2 regions of the Otoolea muris genome follow, and region 2 is predicted to be linked to the other one. Evidence: riboswitches for the same ligand, from Rfam matches in the RefSeq annotation. Region 2 holds a riboswitch; the other holds the start of a gene.
What was found. A riboswitch is a leader RNA that binds a small molecule or an ion and turns the genes downstream of it on or off. The one in region 2 is predicted to bind FMN.
Positions count from the first base shown of each region.

Region 1: it holds a riboswitch for FMN, as region 2 does, so the genes downstream of both, ribD (bifunctional diaminohydroxyphosphoribosylaminopyrimidine deaminase/5-amino-6-(5-phosphoribosylamino)uracil reductase RibD) here and NFS31_RS22615 (ECF transporter S component) in region 2, are expected to answer to the same signal.

Region 1 covers NZ_CALPCY010000014.1:11,791-19,134, forward strand. Annotated here, with positions in the region: gene ribH (6,7-dimethyl-8-ribityllumazine synthase) at 1-244, opposite strand, end outside; gene NFS31_RS10550 (bifunctional 3,4-dihydroxy-2-butanone-4-phosphate synthase/GTP cyclohydrolase II) at 434-1,633, opposite strand; gene NFS31_RS27645 (DUF6783 domain-containing protein) at 1,612-1,974, opposite strand; gene NFS31_RS10555 (riboflavin synthase) at 1,856-2,518, opposite strand; gene ribD (bifunctional diaminohydroxyphosphoribosylaminopyrimidine deaminase/5-amino-6-(5-phosphoribosylamino)uracil reductase RibD) at 2,500-3,648, opposite strand; FMN riboswitch at 3,979-4,095, opposite strand; gene NFS31_RS10565 (Na/Pi cotransporter family protein) at 4,276-5,955, opposite strand; gene NFS31_RS10570 (MATE family efflux transporter) at 6,205-7,344, opposite strand, start outside.
Region 2 covers NZ_CALPCY010000060.1:1,087-8,430, reverse strand. Annotated here, with positions in the region: gene NFS31_RS22630 (glycyl radical protein) at 1-1,785, opposite strand, end outside; gene NFS31_RS22625 (histidinol-phosphatase) at 2,117-2,947, opposite strand; gene NFS31_RS22620 (creatininase family protein) at 2,952-3,746, opposite strand; gene NFS31_RS22615 (ECF transporter S component) at 3,826-4,434, opposite strand; FMN riboswitch at 4,608-4,726, opposite strand; gene NFS31_RS22610 (DUF3990 domain-containing protein) at 4,906-5,433, shown strand; gene NFS31_RS22600 (DUF1349 domain-containing protein) at 6,384-6,989, shown strand; partial or broken gene NFS31_RS28055 (winged helix-turn-helix transcriptional regulator) at 7,117-7,304, opposite strand.

The DNA.
Region 1 (7,344 bases), on a different contig from region 2:
TCACGGCCCCCAGGCAGATGATCGCGTCGTATTTGCCGCTGTCCGCCATCTCAGCCGCAATGAGCGGAATTTCAAACGCGCCCGGCGCCCACGCCACGTCAATATCCTCATCCTCTACCTTATGGCGCTTTAAGCCGTCCAGGGCGCCTGACAGAAGCTTTGATGTGATGAATTCATTAAATCTTGCGGCCACGATGCCAATTTTGACTTGATTCGGTACAAAGGTCCCTTCAAAAATATTCATCTTCTCTCTCCTCTTCATTTTCATTTTTTACTTGCCAAAAAAGTGATTTCCTTCGTTTTGGATGTTTTAAGCCTGATTTTTCAATATCAAAATCTGCCTAATATTATACTTTTATATTTATATTGCATAAAAATCTATTGTTTTTATATATTAACTATAATCAAATATTTACTTTTATATTTTATTATCTTAAAGATTCAACAGATGTCCCATCCGCATTTTCTTTGTTTTCAAATAAAACTGGTCGTATTGTGTCGCTTCGATCTCTATCGGAACCCGCTCTTTGATCTCCATCCCAAAGTCCGACAACTGATACACCTTATCGGGGTTATTCGTCAAAAGCCTCAGTGTTTTCGCCCCCAGATCTCTTAAAATCTGCGCGCCGATGTAATATTCCCGCAGATCGCCTGCAAAACCCAGGGCTAAGTTGGCCTCCAGCGTATCCATCCCCTGATCCTGGAGCTCATATGCGCGCAGCTTATTTAATAGGCCGATTCCTCTCCCCTCCTGCCGCATATAGAGGAGTACGCCGCGGCCTTCCTTCTCAATCTGCTGCATAGCCGCCGCGAGCTGCTGGCCGCAGTCGCAGCGCATGGAGCCAAAGGCATCGCCTGTCAGGCATTCGGAATGGACTCTGCACAAAAGCTCTGTACCGTCGCCGATTTCCCCTTTTACCAGGGCTACGTGGTGTTCCCCGTTTAAGCAGTTGCGGTAGCCATAGGCTGTAAACTGGCCGTAGCGCGTCGGCATGCGGGTAACCGCGATCCGCTCTACCAGCTTTTCATGGCGCTTTCTGTAATCCTGCAATGCCCGGATAGTGATGAATTTCAGATTCCATTTTTCCGCCAGCTCATGCAGCTCCGCGGCGCGCATCATCGTGCCGTCCTCACGCATAATCTCACAGCACAGGCCGCATTCCTTTAATCCTGCCAGGCGCATCAGATCCACCGTCGCCTCTGTGTGGCCGTTTCTCTCCAGCACGCCGTTTTTTCTTGCCAGGAGAGGAAACATGTGCCCCGGCCGGCGGAAGTCCTCTGCCCTTGCTTCCTGCGCCGCGCAGGCCCTGGCCGTAATGCCGCGCTCTTTGGCGGAAATCCCGGTTGTGGTGGAAACGTGATCCACTGACACGGTAAACGCTGTCTCATGGTTATCCTGATTTTCCGTCACCATCTGCGGAAAACAAAGCTTTCTGCAAAGCTCTGCGCTCATGGGCATGCAGATCAGCCCTTTTCCATGGGTAGCCATAAAATTCACGTTCTCTGTGGTGGCAAATTGCGCTGCGCAGATGAGATCGCCCTCATTCTCCCGGTCCTCGTCGTCTGTGACCAGGATCACGCGGCCCAGCCTTAATTCCTCCAGGGCCTCCTCTACTGTATCAAACTTGTCCATTTTGCTGTCGCTCCTTTTCCGTAACCGTTCCGTTTGTCTGAACAGTTACTCTGTTCCATCCTAGAGCGTGTTTGAAAATTGCTTTCTGGTAGCTGTGCGTGCCACTTTGTGGGAGATTTGGGCCAAATGAACGCGGCGCAGCGGGCTGCGTTAAGTGAATTTGGCCCAAATATACCGCGAAGTGGCGCGTGCAGATGCCAGGAATGAATTTTCAAACACGCTCTAAAATCCGTTTTCCGCCAGGAACGCCCTGGTGAGCCCTCCCGCGCGCTTCCCGGCCGCCGCCCCGCCCTGGCCGGACAGGCCCAAAAGCTTTTCCACATATTTCCCCACACAGTCATTTTCCAGATTCACCGAATCGCCGGGACGCCGGCGGCTTAAGGTCGTCTGCTTTGCCGTATGGGGAATGACGGATACGGAAAATGACTCCGCATCCACCCCGGCCACCGTCAGGCTGATCCCGTCAATGGCGACAGAGCCCTTTTCCACAATATAGCGCATGACGGATGAAGCGGCCCGGATCGTATACCAGACGGCATTGTCATCCTTTCTCACCCCAATGATTGTCCCTGTGCCGTCGATATGGCCTGACACGATATGGCCGCCAAACCGCCCGTCCGCCCGCATGGCGCGCTCTAAGTTCACCGGGCTGTCCGTCTTTAAGGCGCCAAGGCCGGAGCGGTTTAACGTCTCATGCATCACATCCGCCGTAAATCCCCCCTTGTCAAAGGAGGAGACGGTTAAACAGACGCCGTTTACCGCAATGCTGTCCCCTGTATGGATATCCTCCAGAATCCGCTCTGCCCGCACGGATAAAACCGCGGAATGGGTTCCCCTTGCCACAGACCGGATCGAACCGATCTCCTCTATGATCCCTGTAAACATCTCTTCACCTCGCTCTCCACCAGGAGATCATCCCCCAGCCTTGTCACAGAGGCCAGTGAAAGCGCAGCGGCATCCTCCACTGCCTGCGCGCCGCTTCCGCCGACTGGCGAGGGCGCCGTCTCTCCCCCAAAGATCTTCGGCGCTATGTATGCCTGGATCCAATTGACCATTCCGGACTGTAGCAGGGACCCGTTCAGCGTCGCGCCGCCCTCTGCCAGAATGCTGTCTATCCCCATTTTTCCCAGCCGCTGCATCAGCTCGCGAAGATCCAGACGGCCGTCCTTCTCCGGAATCGTCAGAATCTCACAGCCCGCATCCCTGTACGGCCGCAGCCGTTCCCTCTCCCCGCAGCAGGTTGCCAGAATGGTCCTCACATCCCCTGCCGTGACGATTACCTTTGCCCCTTGCGGAATCGTAAGCCGGCTGTCGCACAGAACCCGGATCGGATCCCTTCCTCCGGGAATCCGGCAGGTAAGCTGGGGATCGTCCGCCTTTACTGTCCCCGACCCGGCCATAATCGCCGTATACCGCCCCCGATCCTCATGGACACGCCTGCGCGCCTCCTCCCCGGTTATCCATCTGGATGCCCCTGCCGCAGTCGCAATCTTGCCGTCCATCGTCATCGCGTACTTCAGGACAACGTAGGGCAGGCCGGTACGGATATAGTGGAAAAATACACGGTTCTGCGCTTCGCACGCCTCTCTCAGCACGCCTTCTGTCACCTGCAGGCCATGCTCCCTCAACATCCGGATTCCCTTACCCGCCACAAGAGGATTCGGATCGCCGGCCCCGACCACGACCCGGCTGATTCCGGCTTCCAGAATCGCCTCCGTGCATGGCGGCTGCCTTCCTGTATGGCAGCACGGCTCCAGCGTCACATACATCGAAGCGCCCGCCGCCGGTTCCCTGCACGAGCGCAGAGCCGCCCTCTCAGCATGGAGATCCCCGCACCTCGCATGCCATCCCTCGCCAATGACGCGTCCCTCCTTCACAATCACCGCACCCACCAGAGGGTTCGGGCTGACACGCCCGCAGCCCCGCTCTGCCAGCTCCACTGCGCGGCGCATAAACGCCTCATCCATCTGCCCAGGGCCGCTGTCTGGAACAGCGCATTTTTTCCAGTTTTCCATCTGCTCACCTTCTTACACTTTTATTCATATCTGTTGTAAACCGGACAGAAGAATCCCCTTCCCCTGCCGCGCGGCCCGCAATGCCGCCCCGGCGGCAAGCATTCTTATGCGGGCCTGTGCATAAAAAAACACCCCAAACTCTCGTTCAGGGCATTATCTTTACTGAATCATCTATATATCTCCACACAGCGGACGGCAGCAGCCTTCGTTTTCTATCATAAAAGCCCTTTCATATGCTTCTAAAATAAAAAATCCCGGAACTGTAAACACAATTCCAGGGTTCCTCTCGCAACTGCATCCTGATTCGGAATATACATCAGAACTATGCAAAGTCATCTTCTTCTATCCAGACTGTACTGTCGGTTTTGGAATCTCACCAAATCCTGCGCCTGCGCGCTCGCGGACTTTACCGCCGATCGGGAATTTCACCCTGCCCTGAAGATCTGTTTTATTTTATATAATCATAGATCGATTGAGGGATATTGTCAAGAATGTTTTTGCTGTTTTTCAGTTCCCAACGCCATAATGCAGCAACCGTTCAGGGATATCTGAACGGTTACGTGATGGGATTAATTGTGAGAAGGCCGCCGCTAACAGAGAACCTGCCCCTTCACGGCCATCCCCCGTCTACATCTCATCCTTCACATACCCGGCCAGATTATAGGCATGATCCGAAATCCTCTCCAGATTACTGATAATATCCAAAAACACCACTCCGGACGAGGGCTGGCACTCCCCTCTGGACAGCCGTTCAATATGTTTATCGCGCAGCTCCTCCTCCAGCATATCCACATCATCCTCATACTGGCTGACCTTGCGCACATCGTCCATATCGCCCGTCTGACGGGCCGCAACCGCGTGGGTAAAGGATTTTACCGCCTTTTCGCTGATCGCCCTCAAATCACAGCTCCCCGTCTCCGAAAACGATATTCCGTGCTGCGCCATATACTCCGCCTGCTCCGCCAGGTTCTCACAGTGATCCCCCACGCGCTCAATATCTGTTATGCTGTAAAACAGGTTATTGACCAAAAGTTTCTGCCGCTCCGTGAGAGACAGATTATTGACCTTGATCAGATACCCGGTCAGAAGCTCTTCCATGCGATCAATGTCCTTCTCATTTTTGTAAACCTTTTCGATCGTCTCCGGATCCCGGTTCTCGATGGCCTCTGACGCCAGGCGGATGTTATTTAAGGCAATCTGGCCCATATGCACGGTCTCCATCTGCGCCACCTCGATGGCGAACATCGGCGACTCAAAAATACGCTGATCCAGATGGCGGAGCGCCTGCGTCGTCTCGCCGGCGTTTCCTGCCTCCGCCTCGCTCCCGTCCTCCTTGTCCTTTACAATCAGCCCGGATATCTTCACAAGCTGGTTGGCAAAGGGGTACAAAAGCAGTGTGTTCATCACATTAAAGATCGTGTGGAACATCGAGATCTGTACAGAACTGATATGCGCCGAGGCCGCTTCCGGGCGCAGCATGGACAGGGCGAACATGCCGATCCCGAAGATAACGGCGCCCATTGTGTTAAACGTCAGATGGATGGCCGCCGCGCGCTTGGCCGTCCGGTTTGCTCCCGCGCTGGAGAGCATGGCCGTTAAACAGGTGCCGATATTCTGCCCCAGCGTGATATAGATAGCCGCCCCGGTCGTCACAATCCCGTTCATGGCCAGCGTCTGCAGGATGCCGACCGATGCGGTCGAACTCTGGATCACGGCCGTCACCAGCGCTCCTGTCAGGATTCCCAGAATCGGGTTTCTCCCCATAATCGCAAACGCCTGCGCAAAAATCGGTGCGTCCGTATACGGCGCGATGGAACCGCTCATAAATTCCAGGCCCACAAACAGAAGGCCCACGCCGCTTACAATCTCGCCGATCAGGTTCATATTCTGCTTTTTGGAAAATACGATCATGAAGCTGCCGATTCCGATACACAGAGGTGCAAAAAAAGACGGCTGGAGAACCGAAAACGCGTCTCCAAGCTGATTTAAAGAAACCATCCAGGCCGTGATTGTTGTTCCGATATTCGCGCCCATAATCACGCCCACGGCCTGGGTCAGATTTAAAATACCTGCATTTACAAAGCCGACCACCATAACCGTGGTCGCCGCGCTGCTGTGCAGGATTGCCGTAATCAGGGCCCCCAGCACAACTCCTAAAAAACGATTATTCGTCACCATTCCCAGGAAATGGCTCATCTTGCTTCCCGCTGTCTTCTGCATGCCGTCGCCCATAATCCGCATGCCGTACAGAAACATGCCCAGGCCGCCGGCAAATCCAAACAGATTGCTTACGTCACTAACCGACATAAAAACTCTCCTCCTGTGTAACCCCTTTTGTCACCGCTCAGGCGATCGAAACCGCTTCACTCTTTTTCTCTTTCAAAACAGCAACATCCTGTCACAGCACTGACGCCGCTTTTTCGTCCCGTTTGCCCGGGAGAGCGCCAAATCCCCCGCTGTCACAGCCTTTTTACTATATCACACAGTAACAGGGCTTTTCAATCAGTTTCGCGCGCTGAAAGCATTTTTATCTAATATGGACAGTCCCGGACTCTTTTACCTCGTATTTTCGGCACACCGTTTCAAAATTTTTCCAATCAGCAGGACATATGCCGTGATACTGACCACGGTCCCGCTAAAATCCGACAGCGGTTCTGTGTAAAAGAGATTTTCTATGCCGAAAAAGGGCGGTATCAGGAGCGCGCCCGCTATGTATACGGTTTTGCGGAACATGGACAGGCAGACCGCCGCCTGAGGGATTCCCATGCCGGTAAAGCCGTCCACTATCGCGTACTGCACAGCCAGAGGGATTACTCCCAGCGCGTAGATCCGGATCCCCCGCACAGCCATCTCGATATACTGCGGATTTCCCGTGAAAATTTTCACAAAAAGGCCCGGAAAGATCTGGGAAACCGCAAACATGACACAGTTAAAAGCCAGCGCCAGAAAGACGATGTATTTCTGCGCGCTTTTGATGCGCTCCGGCTGCCCGGCCCCGAAATTAAATCCCAGGACAGGCCCGGTCCCGGCCGTGATTCCGCCGAGCGGCATGGTGATCATCAGCATAAAGCTCTGCACAATTGTCATGCTCGTCAGGAGCATATCCGCATCTTTCCCGCCATAAGCCTGAATCACAGTATTCAATGTGATAATCAGCACATTGTCAAAGGCAATGATCAAAAACGGCGTAAGACCCAGCGCCAGAATACGCCCCATCAGGCGCTTTCTCACTCCTCTGAGGCCGAGGCGGATCACCACCCGTCTCCCGCACAGAAAGCGCAGCACAAAGCCGCACGATACGATCTGCGACAGAACCGTGGCCAGAGCCGCGCCCTTCACTCCCATGGAACAGCCGAAAATCAGAACCGGATCCAGGATAATATTGATGAGCGCGCCCACAGCCACGGACGCCATGCCCACCTTTGCGAAGCCCTGGCAGATAATAAACTGGTTCATCCCGATCGACATCAGCGCAAAGAAGGTTCCCATCAGGTAAATGGTAAAATACTGCTCTGCATACGGGTAAATGGCCTCGCTGGCCCCAAAGCTTCGCAGAATCCATTCCCTGCCGGCCAGGGTAAGCGCTGTGATGACGCCTGACAGAACCGCCAGAAGCGCAAACCCGGTGGAAAGGATCTGGCCCGCCTCCTCCTCATTTCCCTGTCCCATACGGATACTCATAAGCGGCGATCCGCC
Region 2 (7,344 bases):
CTTCTGCACCTCCTCAAAGCCTGCAAAATCAGCGTCCAGGGCCTTTACCAGCGTTTCCATGGGAACCTCTCCCGTGTCATAAACCAGCTTCTTTACGGCCGCCATGCTGTTGATCAGATCCGCTGCGCCGATCAGGATAATGCCGTTTCCGGAATTATATTTCGCCCCGCCCCAGGCATAATCCTTACACTTTTCAATGCACTCGCGGAAGGAAAGGGAGAGCGCGGGCACGATGCGATCCATGCACACATCGTCAATCACATGGCTCCCTTTCACCACGGCGCGGACTGCATAGCGGATCTGGGCTTTTACCGCCTCCTTAAACTCCTCATACGTTTTAAAGGATGCGGGATCCCCGGTTTCCGCTGACACCTTCCCGCCGCTCTTGCGGTTTACGCCGTTCGTCATGGCAAATTCGATCATGCCTCCCAGATTGATATCCGCCAGCGCGGTGTAATGACGCAGCCTGCCCTCAAGGTTCGTCTCCACACAGCCGCAGGGGTTCCAGTCAAAGGCTTCCCGAAGCGGGATCCCCTTGTTCATCACCATACGGATGCCGACATCGTCATTGTGAAAGGCCGGAAAGCCGGTTCCCAGGCGGATCAGCTCCACCACCTTGCGCAGGAAGCGGTTCGGGTTTTTCGCCAGGCTGTAGCGCACGGACAGGGACGGCTGATACAGCCTCACATCCATGGTCGCCTGCAGGATCAGATACGATAAATCATTTACCGCGTCCTGTCCGGTTGTCGTCACGCCGCCCACGCAGACATTCTGGAACATGGGATAGCCGGCCGCAAATTCCGCGGTCACCGCGTCCTGGAACAGGCAGGGCTCCGAAAATTTGATCCACAGGCAGTCCAAAAGCTCCTGAGCCTTTTCCTCTGTCAGGATGCCTTTCTCCAAATCGGCTTTAAAATACGGGTAGAGATACTGATCCATGCGCCCCGGATTGTAGCTGGCCGCATTCTGCTCCATAAAAATACTGATCTGGTAGAGATAGAGGGACTGTAACGCTTCCTGAAATGTTCTCGCCGGATATCTCGGCACATGGCGGCACGCGGACGCGATCGAAAGAAGCTCCGCGCGCCTTCCCCCGTCCTTCTCCTGCCCGGCCAGGCGCTCCGCCTCATCCGCATAGCGCTCTGCAAGGCCGCAGATGCCTTCCGCACAGATCAGCATGGCCCTCAGATAATTCATCTTTTCAATATCGCCCGGAACCGTCTCGTCAAGCCTTTCCATCCGCCCGCGGATCGTACTGCAGATCGACTCAATGCCTTCCTCAATGATCTGGCGGTAGCCCGCCGTCGTCTCTCCCCAGCCGCGCACGGCCTTGCGGTTAATATACACCTGGCCCGCGTCGCGGAGCTTCCTGCAGTCCTCCGGGATCTGCTTAAGCCATGCCTCATACGTGGAACGCCCCTCCCAGTATGGCTTAATCACATTTAAAAACATCTCCCGGTCTTCCGGGCGCAGGTAAAACGGATCATATTTCCTTGTGCTAATGGTATCCAGCTCTTCATCCAGAATCGACCAGCATGTATCGGCGCAGAGGATCCCGCCGCGCATCTTGCTGCCCGGGCAGCCCACGATCAGCTCCTTTTCCCAGATCTTAACCGTTTTTTCACGGCACTGTTTCCTGAATGCCTTTGCCTTGCGGATGCATAAGGGTTCTCCTCCCGTCTCCTTAAAACTCTCTGTCAGGATCCGCGCATTCTCCAGATCCATCTCCGGCATGGTGTGAACCACCCGTTTTTTCATATATTCGATCCGATCCATATAGCTCATATAACATTTTCCTCCTTATCTCCTGCAAGCAGCCGCTGAAACAGTTCATGGCCGCACATAACGCGCCCGCCTGAAAACGGCCGGGACGGCTTAAACGGTGGTCCTGACTGGTAACCGTTCGGACGAAAAACATCTTCCCGCCCATCTGAACGGCTGCCTTCATTGTAAACAGACAAAGGGAAAAAAGCTATAAATAGATTGACTGAAAATATAAAAATCCTGACATTTTTACAGTCAGGATTGTAGATTATACGATTCCAAAATATTACTTTCTAATGATTTTTCCCGCATATAGCGCGAAACGGGGCGCGCGTACGGCAGGGATGATTTTTCAGGCGCGCCCCAGATCCAGAATATTCAGCTCCCGGAAGCTTCCTCCCGGGGTCAGAACCAGTATCTGCCTAAAGCCGCTCTCCCACGCGGCCTGAAGCGCCTTATCAAAGCCATATCCGATCGTTTCCCTGCTGTGGCTGTCCGAATTAATCAGAATCCGCCCTCCCATGAGGTTTAACTCCCTCAGAAGAATGCCCGACGGATACGGTTCGTCCCGGTATCCTCTGGAAATGGCCCCTGTATTGATCTCAAACGGAAGTCCCTCCCTGTTCAGGCGCTTCATCGCCGCGAGAGCCGGCTCCAGAAAATCATCGCTGTTTTCGTCAAAATACCGGCCTCCCCTGTTGAACTTTGTCAGCAGATCAAAATGCCCTATCCAGTCGCAGCCGGTCTTTTCAAAAACCCGGGCCTCTGTCTCAAAATAGTCCCTCACAAACGCATACCAGTCCCCGCCCCAGAGACGCATAACCGCTTCCGAAAGCCGTTCCTCCGTATCGTCCACACACACATATTCTCCGTTTTTTAAGACACAGTGCGTGGAACCAATCGCATAGTCCGCCTCCTGCCTGGGCCCCAGGCAGTCCAGCTCGACCCCGATATAGAGGTTCATCCGCCCTGCATACGCTTCGCGCAGGCGGTACAGCTCGCGTTTATACTCCTCAAACGCGCTGTCCCCCATCCCAAAGCCGGGATCGCAGAACGAGAAGTCCGCATGGCCTGATATGCCAAAATCCGTAAAACCCTTCTGATAAGCGGCCTCTGCCATCTCTTTGGGCGTATTCCTTCCGTCGCAAAACGTTGTATGCGTATGAAAATCTGCCCGCAGCATCACTCTACCCCTTCCACTTCCTGATCTCTTTAAGCCCCGGAATCAACACCTTTGCGCTTGTCTCCAGGATAATCCTGCCCTTTGAAGCTGCGGCCCCGGCAGGATCCCCGCCGATCCCGATCGGCTTCCCGTCTTTTGTCCTCCAGTCCTCGGAAACCCAGCCTATCGACACATTTCCATACGGCTTCAGCGCTTCATTGTGTTCAAATGCCGCGGGAATGCCGGCTTCTGAAAGCTCCAGCTTTACCAGGCTCTCATCTACTGCCATGACCATGGATGTCTCCATCTCCCCGCCATGGAAATCCCAGATATTCCCCTCTGACACCGTCGCCAGCACATCCGGATGCCCGAACGCTCCTGCTGACAGGATAAAGGGTGAAATGCCAAGCTCACTGCGCAGCTCGCGGCTCAGTACCTGGACAATCGGCGCATTGCCGCCGTGGCACACCAGAAACGCCAGTTTCTTAAAGCCGTGATGCGCCAGGCTCACGCTGATATCATACAGCATGTGATAATAGGTGTCCGGCCGGAACGTAACCGAACCGCAGAAATTCTTATGCTCTGTGCTCAGCCCCACCGGAATCACCGGAAACACAAGCATCGGGAAATCCGTCTCCCCTTCCGCCTCCAGCGCCTTCTCTATCTCCTTAACCATCGCCTCTGCGATGATATCATCCGTTCCCAGAGGCGCCTGGTTTCCATGCTGCTCCAGCGCGCCAAGCGGAATCAGTACAATCGTCTCCTCCTTATCCACCCGCTCCATCTCCCAGCGGGTCAGATCGCGGTAATTGCGAATCATAGTCTGCCTCCTCCTCATGCAGCCGTCACGATAACCGGGAACCGTTCCTCCTTGCAAAACCTGTTCTTCCTGACGCGCCCTACACGGTCTTTGCCACAATTCTGGCAGCCAGCAGACGGGTGTAAAGCAGATGTCCGATCGTGTAATTTATTCCAATCTTAATAATATTAAACGGTACCGTTGCCAGTATAATAAATCCGGTCAAATCATGGATCGCCGGGTTTACGGCCCCGACCATGCGGACCACTTCGTCCAGCGGCACTCCCATAGCCGCGGCATACAGCGGAAGCGTAATACATGCATTGCAGAAGCACGCAAACGCCGTCCGGATCACAACGCTGCACGCTAACGCCTCCACGCCGGCCCGCCTCGTAGCGCCGCGCTTCTGATAGATAAACCACAAAGGAATCACAAACAGGGCCACGCCGATCAGGTTGGAAAGCTCGCCCACATACATCGAATTCGTCCCCACGGAGATCATCTTAATCAAAATCTTAATAATCTCCACGCAGGCTCCCGACACCGGCCCCAGCAAAAATACGGCCACAATCGAGGGAACGTCGCTGAAATCAATCTTGTAAAACGGCGGCATAAGCGGAACCGAAAACTCCAGCGACATCAGCGCCCCGGCCAGCGCCGCAAGCATACCCGTATAAATCAGCTTCTGAACACTCCATTTTGTCTTCATGTTTCTCTCTCCCTTCTGATGCCGGGCAGCGAAAGCATAATTCCCTGCCCGTGTGCATAAAAAATCTCAGGCTTCGGGGGGCCTGAGATTGGACTTCATATGGATCAGACTCCGGGAAAAACCACTGCCGGCCATATAAAAGGCCCTGCGGCTCATCGTCCGTCCTCTGACGCTCGCTTCTTCTCTCATCCAGACTGTACTGTCGGTTCCGGAATCACACCGGATCCACCGCTCTCGCGGTTCGCGGACTTTTACCGCCGGTGGGGAATCACACCCCGCCCCGAAGAAATTATTTAATTGCTGTTATAAAAATAACACAAACGGGCGGGAATGTCAATTCGTAATTTAAGTTTGACAATATGTAAAGATAGCTGTAAACTGATAAGAAAGATACGTATTCCGGAAACAATATCATTTACAGATGGAAGCCCTGGGAATACGAAACTGCCGAATCTTTAATTCAAGGAAAACATAAATGAATGTACATCATATTATCACGGAAGTAATGTCATTGTAGAACAGCCTCAGATCATGATAAACGGCCATTATAAAGACTTCGGATATGTTTTTTACTGTACCGCGCTGGAAAAGCAGGCCAGACGCTGGGCGCTGACAAAACGCGGAGAATCGGTTGTAAATATATACCGCTATACCCAGGCGGACAGCCTGAACATTTGCACGTTTAATCAAATGACAGAAGAATGGCTGCAGCTCGCTGTCAACTGCAGAAGGGGGATTGAGCATCCTTATGATATTGTAGAAGGGCCACTGGCAGATGAGCAGATATGGGATTATGTGGAAGATTTTGTAGACGGCGCTGTCTCCAGGGCTGCATTTTGGGAATTGGTCAAATTTAAATACCCAACGCATCAAATTGTTTTTTGTACTGAACCTGCTCTGCAGACATTACGTTTTGAAGGGAGTATTAAGTTAAGAAAAACCGGTATCTCCCCGATGAGGATATTCAAAGTAATGACTTGTTTTTTATCTGCTATATGATTGAGCGCGTTGCCAGAAGATTACATCAAAAGAATCAGTATGTCGTTAATGCCTAATGCCATGTACCACCTCATTAGTGTTGCAAATGTTCTTCATGCAGAGAATCCTTCTGATGTGGAAGATTCATGGATTAAAGAGTACCATCTCCAGAATGGCAGTTATGACATTGTGGACACTGACAGGGAATTAGTGTCCTGTCCTCCTGCCGCCATTCAGATTGGGAAAGGTCTGTCAAAGGCTGATACGGAATACCACTTTACAAAATGAAGATTATGTGCAGGGAATTTTCAGAATTTATAATCATGATATTTGCAATTCTATTGATAACTATAATCGCAGCGCATACTTTGAGCCGTCCTATGTAATTGCGCGGGCTTATCAGGCTGGAGGATTTTAGGGTATTTTTAAGCATACTCCAAAACGAAAACATCATTTCAACGCGGCAGATGGAAATTTAGACCAGCGAAATGTACGGTTAATCAGTGTGGGGTATACTATTACATCATTGCGCAAAGAGCAGGTGCTGAATTCACTGTTATTTATGCAATGCTGTACTGGTTTACCGGAATTCAGAGCGTTATTCGCATCTTTCTGTCAGACACTCAGACTGACTGTTTTTTACTCGCTTTTCAACTATATATTATCCTCATTTTTCAAAAACCTCTTATGAGTGAGAATTTAGGGATATGTAGTATTGTTGGAAAAGAGGGAATTATACTCTATCCTTAGATGTATTTTCTTAGAATTACAGAGAAGCGTATGGTATAATAAAACTAACAGCAAACCTTCTGCTTCTAAAATAAAACGAAGAATACAATCCATTCAATGGAGAAATGCTATATGACAATAGAAGCAGATTTTTTTGTAAAAATTCTATCAGAAATTGTATTCTTATGGTAAACATCTTATAATTATGGTTATAAATCGCAATACAGATAGGAGAGACAGCAATGTTTGATGTAACAAAATTAAAATGGACAAGAGAACCTGGCGGTTATGATATTAAAGACAATAAAATTGAGATAATTACAAAGCCATACACCGATTTATGGCAAAGGACATATTATCATTTTAGAAATGACAATGCGCCTGTATTACAGATGAAAACATCTGAAAAATATTTTTCATTTATTGTTAAGACAAAATTTGATAGCAAACACCGTTTCGACCAGTGCGGTGTTGTGATTTATCTGGACAGTGACAATTGGCTGAAAGCCTCTGCCGAATACGAGAATGATAATTTTCAGCATTTGGGGAGCGTTGTAACGAATCATGGGTACTCAGACTGGGCAACAACAGCAATTGACGCATCCATCAAGTCTATGTGGTATCGCATAAGCCGAAGGGAAGATGATTTTTGCATTGAGTGTTCTGAAGATGGGATGCACTTTTCGCAGATGAGAATATGTCATATGTGGGATGCCGCCGATTCAATCAGCTTTGGCATATATGCATGTAGTCCTGAAAACTCTTCCTTTAAAGCGATCTTCACGCATATGGATATAACGGAGTGTAAATGGTTAGCTCACAATGGACAGCAGCCAGATAAAGATTAACGGCACGATTTATTATAACACTGTGTTGTGGAAAACCATATAGAAAGCCATAGTTTAATAATAAGGAAAAAAGGGCCATATCGATTGCTAAAATACGATCCAGTTATGGCCCGTTATATATGCAGGGTCATCTTTTGTTTTTATTTCCCCAATCGCACAACTTATCAAGTACCTTAACAAGGGAACGCCCCCGATCACTTTTAAGGAATATTCAACTTTAGAAGGTATCTGAGGGTATGCCCCACGGACAATCAAACCATCGGCTTCTAATTCTTTAAGGTTCTGGCTAAATGTTTTATCAGCCACTTTTTTTAATACTGCTGCATTTCATTGGTAAACGGTAGATAATGCATAC